One region of the Paenibacillus sp. FSL R7-0340 genome, then DNA from elsewhere that is predicted to be linked to it. Evidence: predicted binding sites of a transcription regulator. Region 1 holds the regulator's gene; each other region holds the start of a gene.
What was found. Region 1 encodes Rex, which represses fermentation and respiration genes when NADH is low (regulators of the CRP and FNR family bind a similar motif). Its sites were predicted from a motif close to TTGTGAAATATTTCACAA; they were not measured.

Region 1 (3,218 bases):
CCGTTCCGAGAGAAACAGTAACCCCTGCACGCAGCAATTCAGGCACTCTTGCCACACCACTTGCCAGCTTCAAGTTGCTACCCGGATTGTGCGAAACCGCTACACCACGTTCAGCCAGTAAAGCTATTTCTTCGTCGTTCAAATGAACGCCATGGGCAACAAGCGAAGGACGGGAGAAAAAGCCAAGCTTATCCAAATGTGCAACTGGACGCAAACCGTAGTCGCGTACGTTTTGCTCCACTTCGGCGATCGTCTCAGACATGTGCGTATGCAGTGGCAAGTCCAGATCATGCGCTGCTTGTACGAATTTTTCAATAAACGCAGGTGGACATGTGTATGGCGCGTGCGGAGACATCATCGTTGTAATACGCCCGTCTGCTTTACCATGCCAGTTACGTGCAAAAGTCACGGCCTCAGCCAGCTTGATTCGCTGTTCTTCTTCCGAGCATAGTCCAATTGCTCCACGCATCAGACTTGCACGAATACCTGACTCTTCAGCTACACGAGCCACCTCATCCATATGATCGTACATGTCCAGGAAGGTCGTTGTTCCACCTTTCAGCATTTCCAGCACAGACAAGGACGTACCCCAGTACACGTCGGTAGATGTAAACTTGGCTTCCATAGGCCACATTTTTTCCTGAAGCCATACTTGAAGTGCCAAGTCATCTCCATGCCCACGCAGCAGAGACATCGCCGCATGACCATGAGTATTAATCAGACCAGGTAAAAACAATAACCCTTTACCATCAATCGCTTCCGTCTCTTCCTCACCCGCAGGCAAAGTCTCGCCAATGTAAGTAATGCGGCTATCCTCCACAATCATAAAACCATGGACTACCCCAGCTTCTGATCCATTTACGGCAAAAGAGCCGTTTTTAATCATCCATTTATTCACTGTCATATTGTGTTTCTTCCTTTCCGTCCTCCAAATAATAAGCGAGGCTAAGCAAATCAGTTGTAAAGTCTGTGGCATGAATCCGAATGTTGGCCGGTGCCTTGAGAGTAGTCGGTGCAAAGTTCAGGATCGCTCCAATTCCGCTCTCAATAAGCCTGTCAGCCACGTGCTGTGCTTCAAAATCAGGTACGGTAATAATCCCGATTCGAATGTTTTTTTCTCTCACAGTGGCTTCCAGTTCATCCATCGGTTGAACGACCAATGTATTGATCTTGGTCCCTACCTTATCTGGAAACGCATCAAATACTGCTACAATCTTCATATTGTCTTTTAAATAAGCGTTATAATTCGAAAGGGCTTGCCCCAGATTACCCGCACCGACCAATACGACATTAATTTGCTGGTCGATTTTCAGGATATGGCGTATTTTCTCAATTAGATAAGAAACATCATAACCGATACCCTTCCGACCAAAATCTCCAAAATAGGCGAGATCTTTACGGATTTGGGCCGGGTTCAAATCTAGCCTCTGTCCCAACTCTTGAGAAGAGACCGTAGCCACCTCCCGTTTGTGAAGTGCATTCAGATAACGTAAATATACGGGTAACCTCCGTACGACAGCCTCTGAAATTTTATCTGATTTCATACTTGCTCCCCCTAATTGTAACGAACATACTTAGTGTCCGTCCGTTATGCCTCTGTCTCCGGGGCGGATTGGAGCCATTCGGCGATGCGGGGCACCATTTGCTCCGATGGCATATGCTCCATTTTTGGTCCCGGTAACGAGTACAAAAAGTGCTTTCCGTAATAGGATTCGATCACACGCGTATCGTAAACGATAACGACCCCGTGGTCGCTCGCTGTACGTACTAACCGACCAAATCCCTGTTTGAAGCGAATGACCGCTTGTGGTACAGACAGCTTCATAAATGGATTCTTCTTCTGCTGCTGAAGCAGCTCGCTTTTTGCCTCCAGCAACGGGTGATTCGGCGGTTGAAACGGCAAGCGAACAATGGCCAGACAAGTCAGAGCCTTTCCTGGAATATCGACGCCTTCCCAGAAGCTGCTGGTTCCCAGCAATACAGAAGCTTTGGCTTCCTGAAAACGGCGGGTTAGCTTGCTGCGACTCCCACTGTCCACACCTTGTCCCAGCACAGTAATTTCGCTGGATGCTAAGGCCTCTTTGAGCGGCTCATACACTTGCCGGAGCATCCGATAGGAAGTAAACAGAACGAGCATTCTCCCCCGCGTCGCCTGAGCAGTCGCTCCTAGAGAGCTAACGAGCATATCTACAAAGTGTGCATCTCCTACACTGCCCTTCACGCTTGGGAAATCCCGTGGAATGACCAGCAACACCTGATCCCTGTAATTAAAGGGTGACGGGAGCTGCGAAGTCATCAGCCGCTCTTGATCTGCGGCCTCCTGCAAGCCGAGCTGATCGATCATGTACTGAAACGACTTATCTACCGATAAGGTAGCAGACGTCAGAATAATGCTTCTTTTTTTGTCAAAAAACATTTCTTTCAACTGGCGGCTCACATCGACGGGCACCGCATAAAATTGCAATGATTTACTACGGAATTGCCCACTCGCTTCGAGCCAGTATACGGTTGTTTCATCATCGAGTCGGATAAAAAAGCGCAAATTTTCTCGGATTCCCGCCAAATCCTTGAGCAGACCCGTGATATCTGTAATAAGGCTATCTGCCGCATAATCGTCATGTTCTTCCTTGACGTCCAGCATCAGCTTGTCGCCCTTGCGCAAAATTTCGCTCATCGTTACATATAGCTGATTTTCCAAAGCACCCGCCTGATCCCACTTTGCAGGCTTGGCCGAAGGTTTGAGACGGGAAGAAAACTGTCCTGTTTCACCCGGTGTCGCATCGCTTCGCTCTGGCAACATGCCAAACAGCTTGTCGCTTAGCAGGTCCCAAGTTTCCTTAACCTCTAACACGAGCGGATACATCTGGTCGATGGTTGAAGCCCAATCCGCCGACTTCTCGTGCCCCGATTTTGCCAACTGTTGACGAAGTGAAGGCAGTTGTCCATTCTTGCTGTCTTTGAACAGTCGCGTCAGTGTATGCACGAGTGTGAAATATTTCATATGCATACCTAGGTGCTTACCAGCTACTTCCTCCAGGTGATGGGCTTCATCAATCACCAGATGTTCATAGCTCGGCAACAACTGGTGACTGGCTTTGACGTCTGTGAACAACTTAGAGTGATTCGTAATAACGACATCCGCTATTCCTGCTTCATGGCGTGCACGATGATAATAACATTTGCGGAACCATGGACAAGAACGACCAAGACAGGACTCT
Region 2 (3,218 bases), on a different contig from region 1:
ATAGCTGCGGATATCTGTCGTGGTGTGCTTCCCGAAGACTTTATATTTTTCATAGTTGATGACTGGGTAGTACATGCCTTCTGCAGTTTCAAGTTTGTAGCCGGCATCTCTTGTTTGAGTTAGCAACTTTTTCAGGTTCACATCGCTTGAACGGCTGATTACATTTGTGAACGAATCACCGGGTTTATAGATTTGATTTATTTTGGTTTGAACAGAGGCCGGGTATAAGGTCTTTGCATAGGAATCCAATTGCTGGTTCTGTGCATTTTCCAGATGAAGCACCATGATGGTAGCTTGAGAGGCTGGAATGGTTTGAATATGCTTTTGCAAATAAGTGAATGCCTGAGGTAGCTTGCCGGGTTGGCGTAGTAGCTGCTCGAAGGTCTTGGAGATATGTTGTACACTTTCTGCCTGAGATGTCATAGTAGACGTCGCTGCTTTGGCTGATGTCGTATATCCCAATCCCATAGTTTGCACTGTGAAAGTTACGGCTGCGAGCATGAGATAGGCTTTGGTAATTTTTTTCATGATATAACCCTCCATTACGTTCTTTGATGTAACTGTAGTGTATAGGGTAAATGTATCGTGAGCATTCCATGTTGTATCCAACTTGTAAACGTTTGGAGGGGATGATGAATCCGATAAAAGAGTCCGAGTTAGAAGGAGCTGAAAGACCTCTTGTGAGCATAACAGCACAAAAAAAATAACCATTACCCCGGAGGATAACGGTTATTTTGGGATGTTTAAGCTATTTTTCGACTAGGGTCCGCTGGAAAGGTATCTTTATTTTTACGAAACAGTCCACGCAGGAAGGGCAGTACCCAATGGTCAAAGCCAATTCTTCCGGCATTTGCACCAGCAACTACAAGGAAGATTTCAAACAGCAGGTAGATTGCATTGGTGCTTACTGTACCCGAGAACAGGAACGAGAAGTTCATAACCATAGCCATCAAAGCAGCCAGTGTAGTCAATGTACCGAGAAGCAGGCCAACTCCTACCAAGAACTCACCCAATGGGATCAGGACGTTGAACAAACCTACATTCGGCAGGGCAAAGGCTTCCAGGAACGATCCCCACCAGCCTTGTACAGCGGGATGGTCTCCACCTGTTTTAGCAATGGCCCCCGAGATAAACCCGCCTGCATCAAATCCACCTGTCAGCTTTTCAAGTCCGTGGGTCATCCATTCATACCCTAGATAAACCCGTACTACAGTCAGCAACCACATTGCGACTTTGTTCTCACGTAACCAGCTGTTAAACATTCAAACCACTCCTCTTTCTTAATCTATAATGTTGGTTGTATTTCATTTTGTTGGGATGATCATCTTTGCTACACCTTTATTGTAGTAGGTTCAGTTACAGTTATTTGTGATAAAAATCACAAAGTCTAAATATTTTTTAAATTTTAATGTCTTCAGATAAGTATTCTATAGATTGGTCATGCTTCAATCAAGACAAAAACAGGAAATAAAGCTTATAATGAGAAAAATAACTAAGTGGAGGGATGAACTTGTCCGGGCCCATTTCCCAACGAAATCATTGGTTGCGTGTGATGGCCTCAGCTCTGTTATGCATGACGCTGATGTCTTGTTCTGCTATGTCCAATACGGGTGAATCTGAATCCGTTCCCCAACTGACCAAGCAAGAAACAGAGAAGGAGGCACTTGAACCGTCGAAGGAGCAGTCTATTCCGGCATTTACAGCTCCGCTCACCGGTCTTCCGGTGGAGCAGCCAGTTTTGGAGCGACCGCTCGCTGTCATGATCAACAATGCTCCGGCTGCACGTCCACAGGCAGGACTTAGCCAGGCAGACATGGTATATGAAGTTCTTGCAGAAGGTGGGATTACCCGTCTGGTCGCTTTTTTCCAAAGTCATGGCGGAGATGTAAAGATCGGACCGGTCCGTAGCATTCGGCCGTATTTGATTGAGCTGGGCGAAACCTATGGTGCGTTGCCGATACACGCAGGGGGAAGCACAGATGCCTATGCAATTTTACAGCAGCAGCGGAAGGAACATCTGGATGAGATTTCAAATGGAGGGGCTTACTTCTGGCGAAGCAAAGATCGTCGTCCTCCACATAATTTATACACAGACGTGAACAGACTGCGCAAAGGAAGCGATAGTAAAGGGTATGCCAAGCAGACGGACGTTCCAGTATATTCTTACCTCAAATCCGGTGAAACCCCAGTTATGGTGGACGAGACTGCAGCATCTTTACAAATCCGGTTTTTGCTTAAAAGCTATCGGGTATCTTATACCTATGATCCAGCGGATCAACAATATAAGCGTTTTGTGAACGAAAAGTCACATGTGGATCAAAATAATAACCAACAGCTCTCAGCAGCCAATGTCATTGTGATGAGCGCTAGACATCGAACGTTGGATGATGTAGGCAGATTAAGTGTTGAGTTGGACGGTAGCGGAGAGGCCATGGTGTTTCAACAAGGACGGTTAATACAGGCTGAGTGGCAACATACACCAGGCGATGCGATTCGTTTTATGAAAAATGGGGTTGAAATCCCGTTAACACCAGGTACATCCTATATACATGTGGTACCTGCAGATACTTCACTAAAGGAACATGTAACCATAGAAGCAAATTAGAAAACGAAATACACCTTTTTAGGGAAAAAATGTCGGATAATGACCTTCCATGTCGGGCAATGTATACGTATATCATGAAATTTGCTTTTACAAACATTACAAAAACATTGATGAGTGTGATAAGATAGCAAAGGTTGTCTATTGCAGTCGAAACAGGTTGCGGATATTTTCGTAAAGGGGTAATCGTTATGAGATTGAAGAAAAAGGATATATTCTTCGAGACGTTGGAAAATATGGCAGATACGATCGTGCAAGCAGCTGATTATTTTGCCCAACATACTTCAAATCTTCAGGATGTAACTTTGTTTACAAATGAAATGAAGAAGTATGAAAATAAGTGTGATGATTACACACACACGATTATTACTGAGCTGAACAAGACCTTCATTACGCCGTTGGAACGCGACGACATCATGGAACTGACAACAACCATGGATGATGTGTTGGACGGTCTTGAAGCGACGGCTTCTCGTTTTTATATGTACAATATTACGGAGCCGGACGAGTATATTGTGCAGTTCGCTGATATTTTGCGTCAATCAGCTTACGAAATTCAGAAAGCTGTGCATTTGCTTTCACAGAAAAAATTGCTGGCCATTCGTGAATACACTAT
Region 3 (3,218 bases), 1.6 Mb from region 1:
AGGTACACCTTTCACCAAAGCCGCAAAAGCCATACCGAACAGCATCGGCGGTAGAAAGCTACCAATCAGAATGCAGGCATCCCACGTTCCTGTCCACCATTTCCCTTCAGCCTTGCCGCGGAACTCAAAAGAAACTCCACGCAAAATCAAACCTAGCAAAATAAAGACAAATACCAGATAATATCCGCTGAACATAGTTGCATAAAAATGCGGGAAAGCGGCAAACATCGCACCTGCTGCTGTAATCAGCCACACTTCGTTGGCATCCCAAAATGGACCAATCGTATTGATCATCAAACGTTTTTGTTGGTCATTGCGCGGTACCAATCCCGTGGCCATCCCCACGCCAAAATCAAAGCCCTCCAGAAAAAAGAAACCGGTAAACAACACTGCGATCAATAAGAACCATAAATCATTTAGCGTCATTATTGTCACCCCCTTGGGCAAATGGATCATGAATTACCGTTTGCTGATGTGGCTCGATATCTGGACCTTTGCGAGCCGTACGGTAAAACAGAAATGCCAGCACACCTGTTAAAATTAAATACAATGTGGTAAATGAGATGAACGAGAACAGCACTTCTCCTGCCACAACCGTGGGCGAAACAGAATCTTTTGTTTGAAGCAAACCAAATACAGTCCACGGTTGGCGACCTATTTCGGTCATGATCCAACCAGCAGTATTCCCAATGAATGGAAGGGATATCCCCCATATCATAAGACGGAAGAACCAGCGATGTGAACCTTCCAGCTTTTTACGGAACGTCAGGTAAGTACCGTATAAAGCGAGTGCAATCATGCCACATCCCGCCGCAATCATAATACGGAAACTCCAGAACGTGGTACGTACTGGCGGGATATAATCACCCGGACCATAGGTTTTTTCATATTCTGCTTGAAGCTCATTCATACCAGGCACAGAGCCGGAAAATTTACTATAAGATAGAAAACTCAGAGCAAAAGGAACTTTAATTTCAAAGGTATTTTCCTTCTTTTCAGGATCAATACCCGCGATAACTGTCCAAGGAGCGGGGTCACCGCTGTTCTCCCATAAGCCCTCACTGGCAGCCATCTTCATCGGTTGTGTTTTCACTAAATATTGAGCCTGACCATGACCAAACAAAGGAATAGCAATGGCACTGATTAAGGCAACAATAATGCTCAATTTAAAAGAAGGTTTAAAAAAGTCCATATTCTTTTTGTGCATCAGCTTCCATGCACTGATACCCGCGATAAGAAATGCCCCCGTTGCAAAAGCAGCAAACAACGTATGCGGAAATTCCCATAACAGTTGTTCATTCGTTAACAGAGCAGCAAAATCTTTCATTTCTGCACGTCCATTTTGAATCTCATATCCTACTGGACGCTGCATGAATGAATTAGCAGCTAGAATCCACAACGCCGATAACATCGTACCGATAGATACCAGCCACATACAGATTAAATGGACCGTTTTGGACAATCTTTCCCAACCGAATACCCATAATCCGATAAAGGTCGATTCCAGGAAAAATGCAAGTAGCGCTTCAATCGCCAGCGGCGTACCGAATACATCACCCACAAAACGGGAAAAGTCCGACCAGTTCATCCCGAACTGGAATTCTTGCAAAATCCCGGTGACTACGCCCAGTGCAAAGTTAATCAGCAGAAACGTTCCCCAGAATTGAGCCATTTTTTTGTACAAGTCATTTTTTTTGATAACATACATAGTCTCCATAATTGCCACCAATAACGACAATCCAATGGAGATCGGCACATAAACAAAGTGAAGAATCGTTGTGGTTGCAAACTGCAACCGTGCCAAATCCAATACGTCCATGATGTTGCTCCTCCCCCTGCACTTCTCTTAACATTGATTTATAGTGTCTGTAATCTGAAGTCTTCTACATTTGTGATAGTATTCACATTCTTACATATGCAGCGGTCACTTTTTAGAAAATGACTCACTCAACTACCTTCACCATGGTTGTCATGATCCGGCTTCAGATTATCCCCATTATATAGAATAAATTTAAATGAAATAGAATCGAAAATGTGAACATCGTGTCAAATATGTGTCATAACGATGGCGATTTGATGAAAACGGCCTAAACTACATAATAAATGTGACATTTTCGATTGATCTATCCATTTATCCGCCATAAAAAAGAGCCTCTCTTCGTTCGGAGGTCGTACCTCCGACATCTGTAAGAGAGACTTCATAGCGTTAAACCTAGGGATTCTATCAACAGCCATCTGTTCCTCCGTTCTTTTGAACCCGATTACGGTAGGAGGAAGGTGACATTCCAACATACTTTTTAAATTTACTATGAAAATAATCTGCATTCGCATATCCTACGCGTTCCGCCACCTGGTGCACCTTAATTCCTTGAGCAAGCAATTCTCTTGCTCGCTCAATCCTCACCTTATCCAGGTAGGCATTAAAGGCCTCGCCAGTATGACTTTTGAACAGTTTGCCCAAATAGCCACTATTGTAATTGAACATATCTGCCAGTAACTCCAGTCGCAAATTTTCATCATAATGACTATGTATAAAGTCAATCATTTGTTTCATGATGATGCCCTTGCCACCAGATTCAGTCTGGCCAATCCATTGCAACACATGCTCCAGCGAGTGATCCACCAGCTCGCCCAATGTGGAATAAGCATATACATCGATTATAAAGCTGGAGTGCTCCTCTAGCACGGTTCGGCTGTGATCCTGTCCGGCTGCATACTTGTTCAACGCCAGTGTGAATGTTTGGGCGAACGCCGCCTTGATTGCAGATTCTGTGCGATAAATCCGTGGAAATTGGCCTTCCATTTCCTTAATGACACGGGTTGCAGCTTCACTATTAGCCATATCTAGCGCATAATACAGCTTTTCTGCATAACGTAGGGGATCATCTGTGGCACTATCAGACGCTCCACTCCTTTCAGTCTCGACTGTCTCCAATTCGTGTAGGTCTCCGGAAAGCATGGCTCTTTCTGCCCGGAACAAAAACGTACGTTCTAACAATCGTAGTGCCTGCTCAAAAGACCTGGGAATGTCGTTAAGAATGGCTACAGGATCACCGGCAGCCACATAAATTTCCTTTGCCCACGGCTTTAGCTCCTGTCGCCAAGCAGCCAGTAACTGAACAGCATCTTTCTCCGTTTTTAACGTGGCGGGAAGCAAAAGACCCATATATATTCCAGCCTCAAACACGATACCTCTGCCCTGCTCATGGCACAATTCT
Region 4 (3,218 bases), on a different contig from region 1:
TTTAGCCTGGTCTAGTCAAACATCCCTCAAGGTTCGAAACAGGCTTGGTCTTATTACTGATGCTAAGGTGGGGGTTCTGTATTTTCTGCTGTTTTGCAGGTACGTTCAGTGGTGTTATATATGTGTAATCATGGTATTATGCATAGAGATGTAAAGTAAAAGCGACGGCGCTTCCTATCCGCTGAAAGCCCGCTCAGCAAACAGAAACAAACATGAGATGAAATGGGCAAGTTATGGTAAACTATATAGAGTTATAGAAGACCTGAAAGAGGAGTACTATATGACACAATTTGTCTATAAGCAAATTATTGACGATCTCAAGATGAAAATTTTTGCGGGAAAGTTTGCGGATATGAGATTGCCAGATGAACGTAGTCTTAGTGAGACGTACCAGGTTAGTCGTAGTTCAATTAAACGTGCTCTGACTAAAATGGAGAATGTCGGAATTATTTTCAAAAAACAAGGTTCCGGGACATTTATTAATCCATTATACATAAGAAATGAATCTATCTTTAACTACGAAGGCTCTAATCTAGGGGTCACTGATAATTTTCAAATGCATGGTAAAAAGCCTAAGATCAAAGTATTGAGTTTTGAGGTCATTCCGCCAACAGAAGAATTACAGCGCGATTTGTTCTTGGAGACTCATGATTTTGTTTACAAAATTGTTCGCTTACGTCTGTTTGATGATGATCCTTTTATGATTGAAACGGGCTATATCCCCATTAAAATTGTCCAGAATTTAAATCAGACAATTATCGAGGGGTCCATTTTTAATTATTTGGAAGACTCGCGGAACTTGGCCGTCACCAAATCTTTTTTATCCATTTTTGCAGAACCGTCTCAAGAGAATGATCAAAAGCTGCTACATTTAAATGAAAATGAGCCTGTAGGTATTATGGAAGGTGTGTTCTTTTTAGATAACGGTACGCCATTTGAGTTTTCTCATATGCGATTTCATTACAAATATTTGAAATTTAATACCTTTGTATCGGTTCACTAATGATAAGACTGGAGAATTCTCCGGTCTTTTTTTTATGGTTTTGAAAAAAGGATTGAAGCCTGCAATTACCTCGTTTATTACAAATTTTATTGGTTTATACTTCTATATATTTTAATGTAAGAGCTTTTTTACTGTCTTTTTAATTTATATTTCATAGTATGTTCAAAATTTCACAAAATTGGACCGTATCACTTGTGAAAAAGGTTGAATTAAATTGGCGTAGCGTTATGATGGACATGTAGATGAAATTTCCGGAAATAAATTACAAACAAAACTACTTAGGGAGTGGACACAATGTCATTATCACCCGTGTTAGCAGATTATTCATCTAAAACATATTTGGAAAAACTTGATGCATATTGGCGTGCAACGAACTACATTTCGGTAGGTCAGCTGTATTTAAAAGATAATCCTTTGTTGAGAGAGCCTTTAAAAGATTCAGATGTGAAGGTTAAGCCAATTGGACACTGGGGCACAATTCCGGGTCAAAACTTTATTTATGCACATCTAAATCGTGTTATTAATAAATATGATTTGAGCATGCTTTATATTGAAGGTCCTGGTCACGGCGGCCAGGTTATGGTTTCAAATTCTTATCTGGATGGTAGTTACACTGAAATCTATCCACAAATTACGCAAGATATCCCAGGTATGAAGAAATTGTTCAAGCAATTCTCTTTCCCTGGCGGTATTGCTTCACACGCTGCTCCTGAAACACCTGGATCTATCCATGAAGGTGGAGAATTAGGCTACTCCCTTTCTCATGGTGTAGGTGCCATTTTAGATAATCCTGATCTGATTTCGGCTGTTGTTATTGGTGATGGCGAAGCTGAAACGGGCCCATTAGCCGCTTCGTGGTTCTCTAACCGATTTATCAACCCCATCACGGATGGTGCAGTGCTGCCAATCTTGCACTTGAATGGCTTTAAGATTAGTAACCCAACGATTATGTCTCGTCAATCGAAAGAAGAATTGACCTCATACTTTAAAGGTTTGGGTTGGGAGCCGTTCTTTGTTGAAGGTGAAAATCCGGATCACATGCATCCAGAAATGGCGAAAGTATTGGATACAGCCATCGAGAAGATTGAAGCTATTCAGAAGAATGCGCGTGAAAATAATGACCTTACTCGTCCGGCGTGGCCGATGATTGTATTCCGTTCACCTAAAGGCTGGACAGGTCCGAAGGAATGGGACAACGTGCCGAATGAAAATTCATTCCGTGCCCATCAGGTTCCAATTCCGGTTGATCAAAAAAATATGCAACACGCACCTGCTTTGTTAGAATGGCTGAATAGCTATAGACCAGAGGAATTGTTCGACGAAAACGGTCGTTTAAACTCTGAGCTTGCTGAAATCCTGCCTACAGGCGATAAACGTATGGGAATGAACCCTGCTGCGAATGCGGGTAACCTCATTAAAGACTTGAAATTACCGGATTTCCGTAACTATGCGCTGGATAATTCCGTACCTGGTAAAGTGATTGCGCAAGATATGTCGGTTTTAGGGAAATACGTTAAAGATGTGGTTCTTTTAAATGAAGAAAATCGTAATTTCAGAATCTTCGGACCGGATGAAACGATGTCTAACCGCTTGGCTCCTGTTTTTGAAGTAACCAAACGCCAATGGATGGACCAAATTATTGAACCTAATGATGAATTCTTATCATCCTATGGCCGCGTAATTGATTCTCAATTATCCGAACACCAAGCTGAAGGATTGCTGGAAGGTTATGTATTAACAGGTCGTCATGGTTTCTTTGCAAGTTACGAAGCCTTCCTGCGTGTGGTTGACTCGATGATCACCCAACACTTTAAGTGGCTGCGTAAAGCAACGGATCAAGGATGGCGTGCAGATATCCCATCATTGAATGTCGTAGCAACCTCAACAGTGTTCCAACAGGATCATAATGGGTATACACACCAAGATCCAGGTTTGTTAGGTCATTTGGCTGATAAAAAACCAGAATTTATTCGGGAGTATCTGCCAGCGGATGCCAATTCATTGTTGGCTGTTTTCGACACCATTTTAAATGACCGTCAAAAGATCAATTTGATTGTTTCGTCTAAACACCCACGTCCACAATGGTTTAGTGCTGATGAAGCGAAAGAATTGGTGGACAAAGGGTTGAAGATTATTGATTGGGCAAGTACAGATCAAGGTGGGGAACCTGACCTTGTCATTGCTTCTGCTGGTACAGAGCCAACTATTGAAAGTT

Region 2: a site for Rex is predicted at 1,367-1,384, ahead of MKX59_RS25230 (DoxX family membrane protein). Genes of this name have one in related genera too.
Region 3: a site for Rex is predicted at 1,890-1,907, ahead of MKX59_RS04860 (cytochrome ubiquinol oxidase subunit I). Genes of this name have one in related genera too.
Region 4: a site for Rex is predicted at 1,162-1,179, ahead of MKX59_RS26755 (phosphoketolase family protein). Genes of this name have one in related genera too.

Annotation. Positions count from the first base shown of each region.
Region 1 covers NZ_JBBOBY010000001.1:2,685,364-2,688,581, reverse strand. The annotation lists gene MKX59_RS11920 (amidohydrolase) at 1-904, opposite strand, end outside; gene MKX59_RS11915 (redox-sensing transcriptional repressor Rex) at 891-1,544, opposite strand; gene dinG (ATP-dependent DNA helicase DinG) at 1,589-3,218, opposite strand, start outside.
Region 2 covers NZ_JBBOBY010000002.1:517,768-520,985, forward strand. The annotation lists gene MKX59_RS25225 (hypothetical protein) at 1-528, opposite strand, end outside; gene MKX59_RS25230 (DoxX family membrane protein) at 744-1,262, opposite strand; gene MKX59_RS25235 (DUF3048 domain-containing protein) at 1,511-2,605, shown strand; gene MKX59_RS25240 (DUF47 domain-containing protein) at 2,794-3,218, shown strand, end outside.
Region 3 covers NZ_JBBOBY010000001.1:1,114,422-1,117,639, reverse strand. The annotation lists gene cydB (cytochrome d ubiquinol oxidase subunit II) at 1-426, opposite strand, end outside; gene MKX59_RS04860 (cytochrome ubiquinol oxidase subunit I) at 413-1,819, opposite strand; gene MKX59_RS04855 (response regulator transcription factor) at 2,225-3,218, opposite strand, start outside.
Region 4 covers NZ_JBBOBY010000003.1:177,036-180,253, reverse strand. The annotation lists gene MKX59_RS26760 (GntR family transcriptional regulator) at 281-1,003, shown strand; gene MKX59_RS26755 (phosphoketolase family protein) at 1,298-3,218, shown strand, end outside.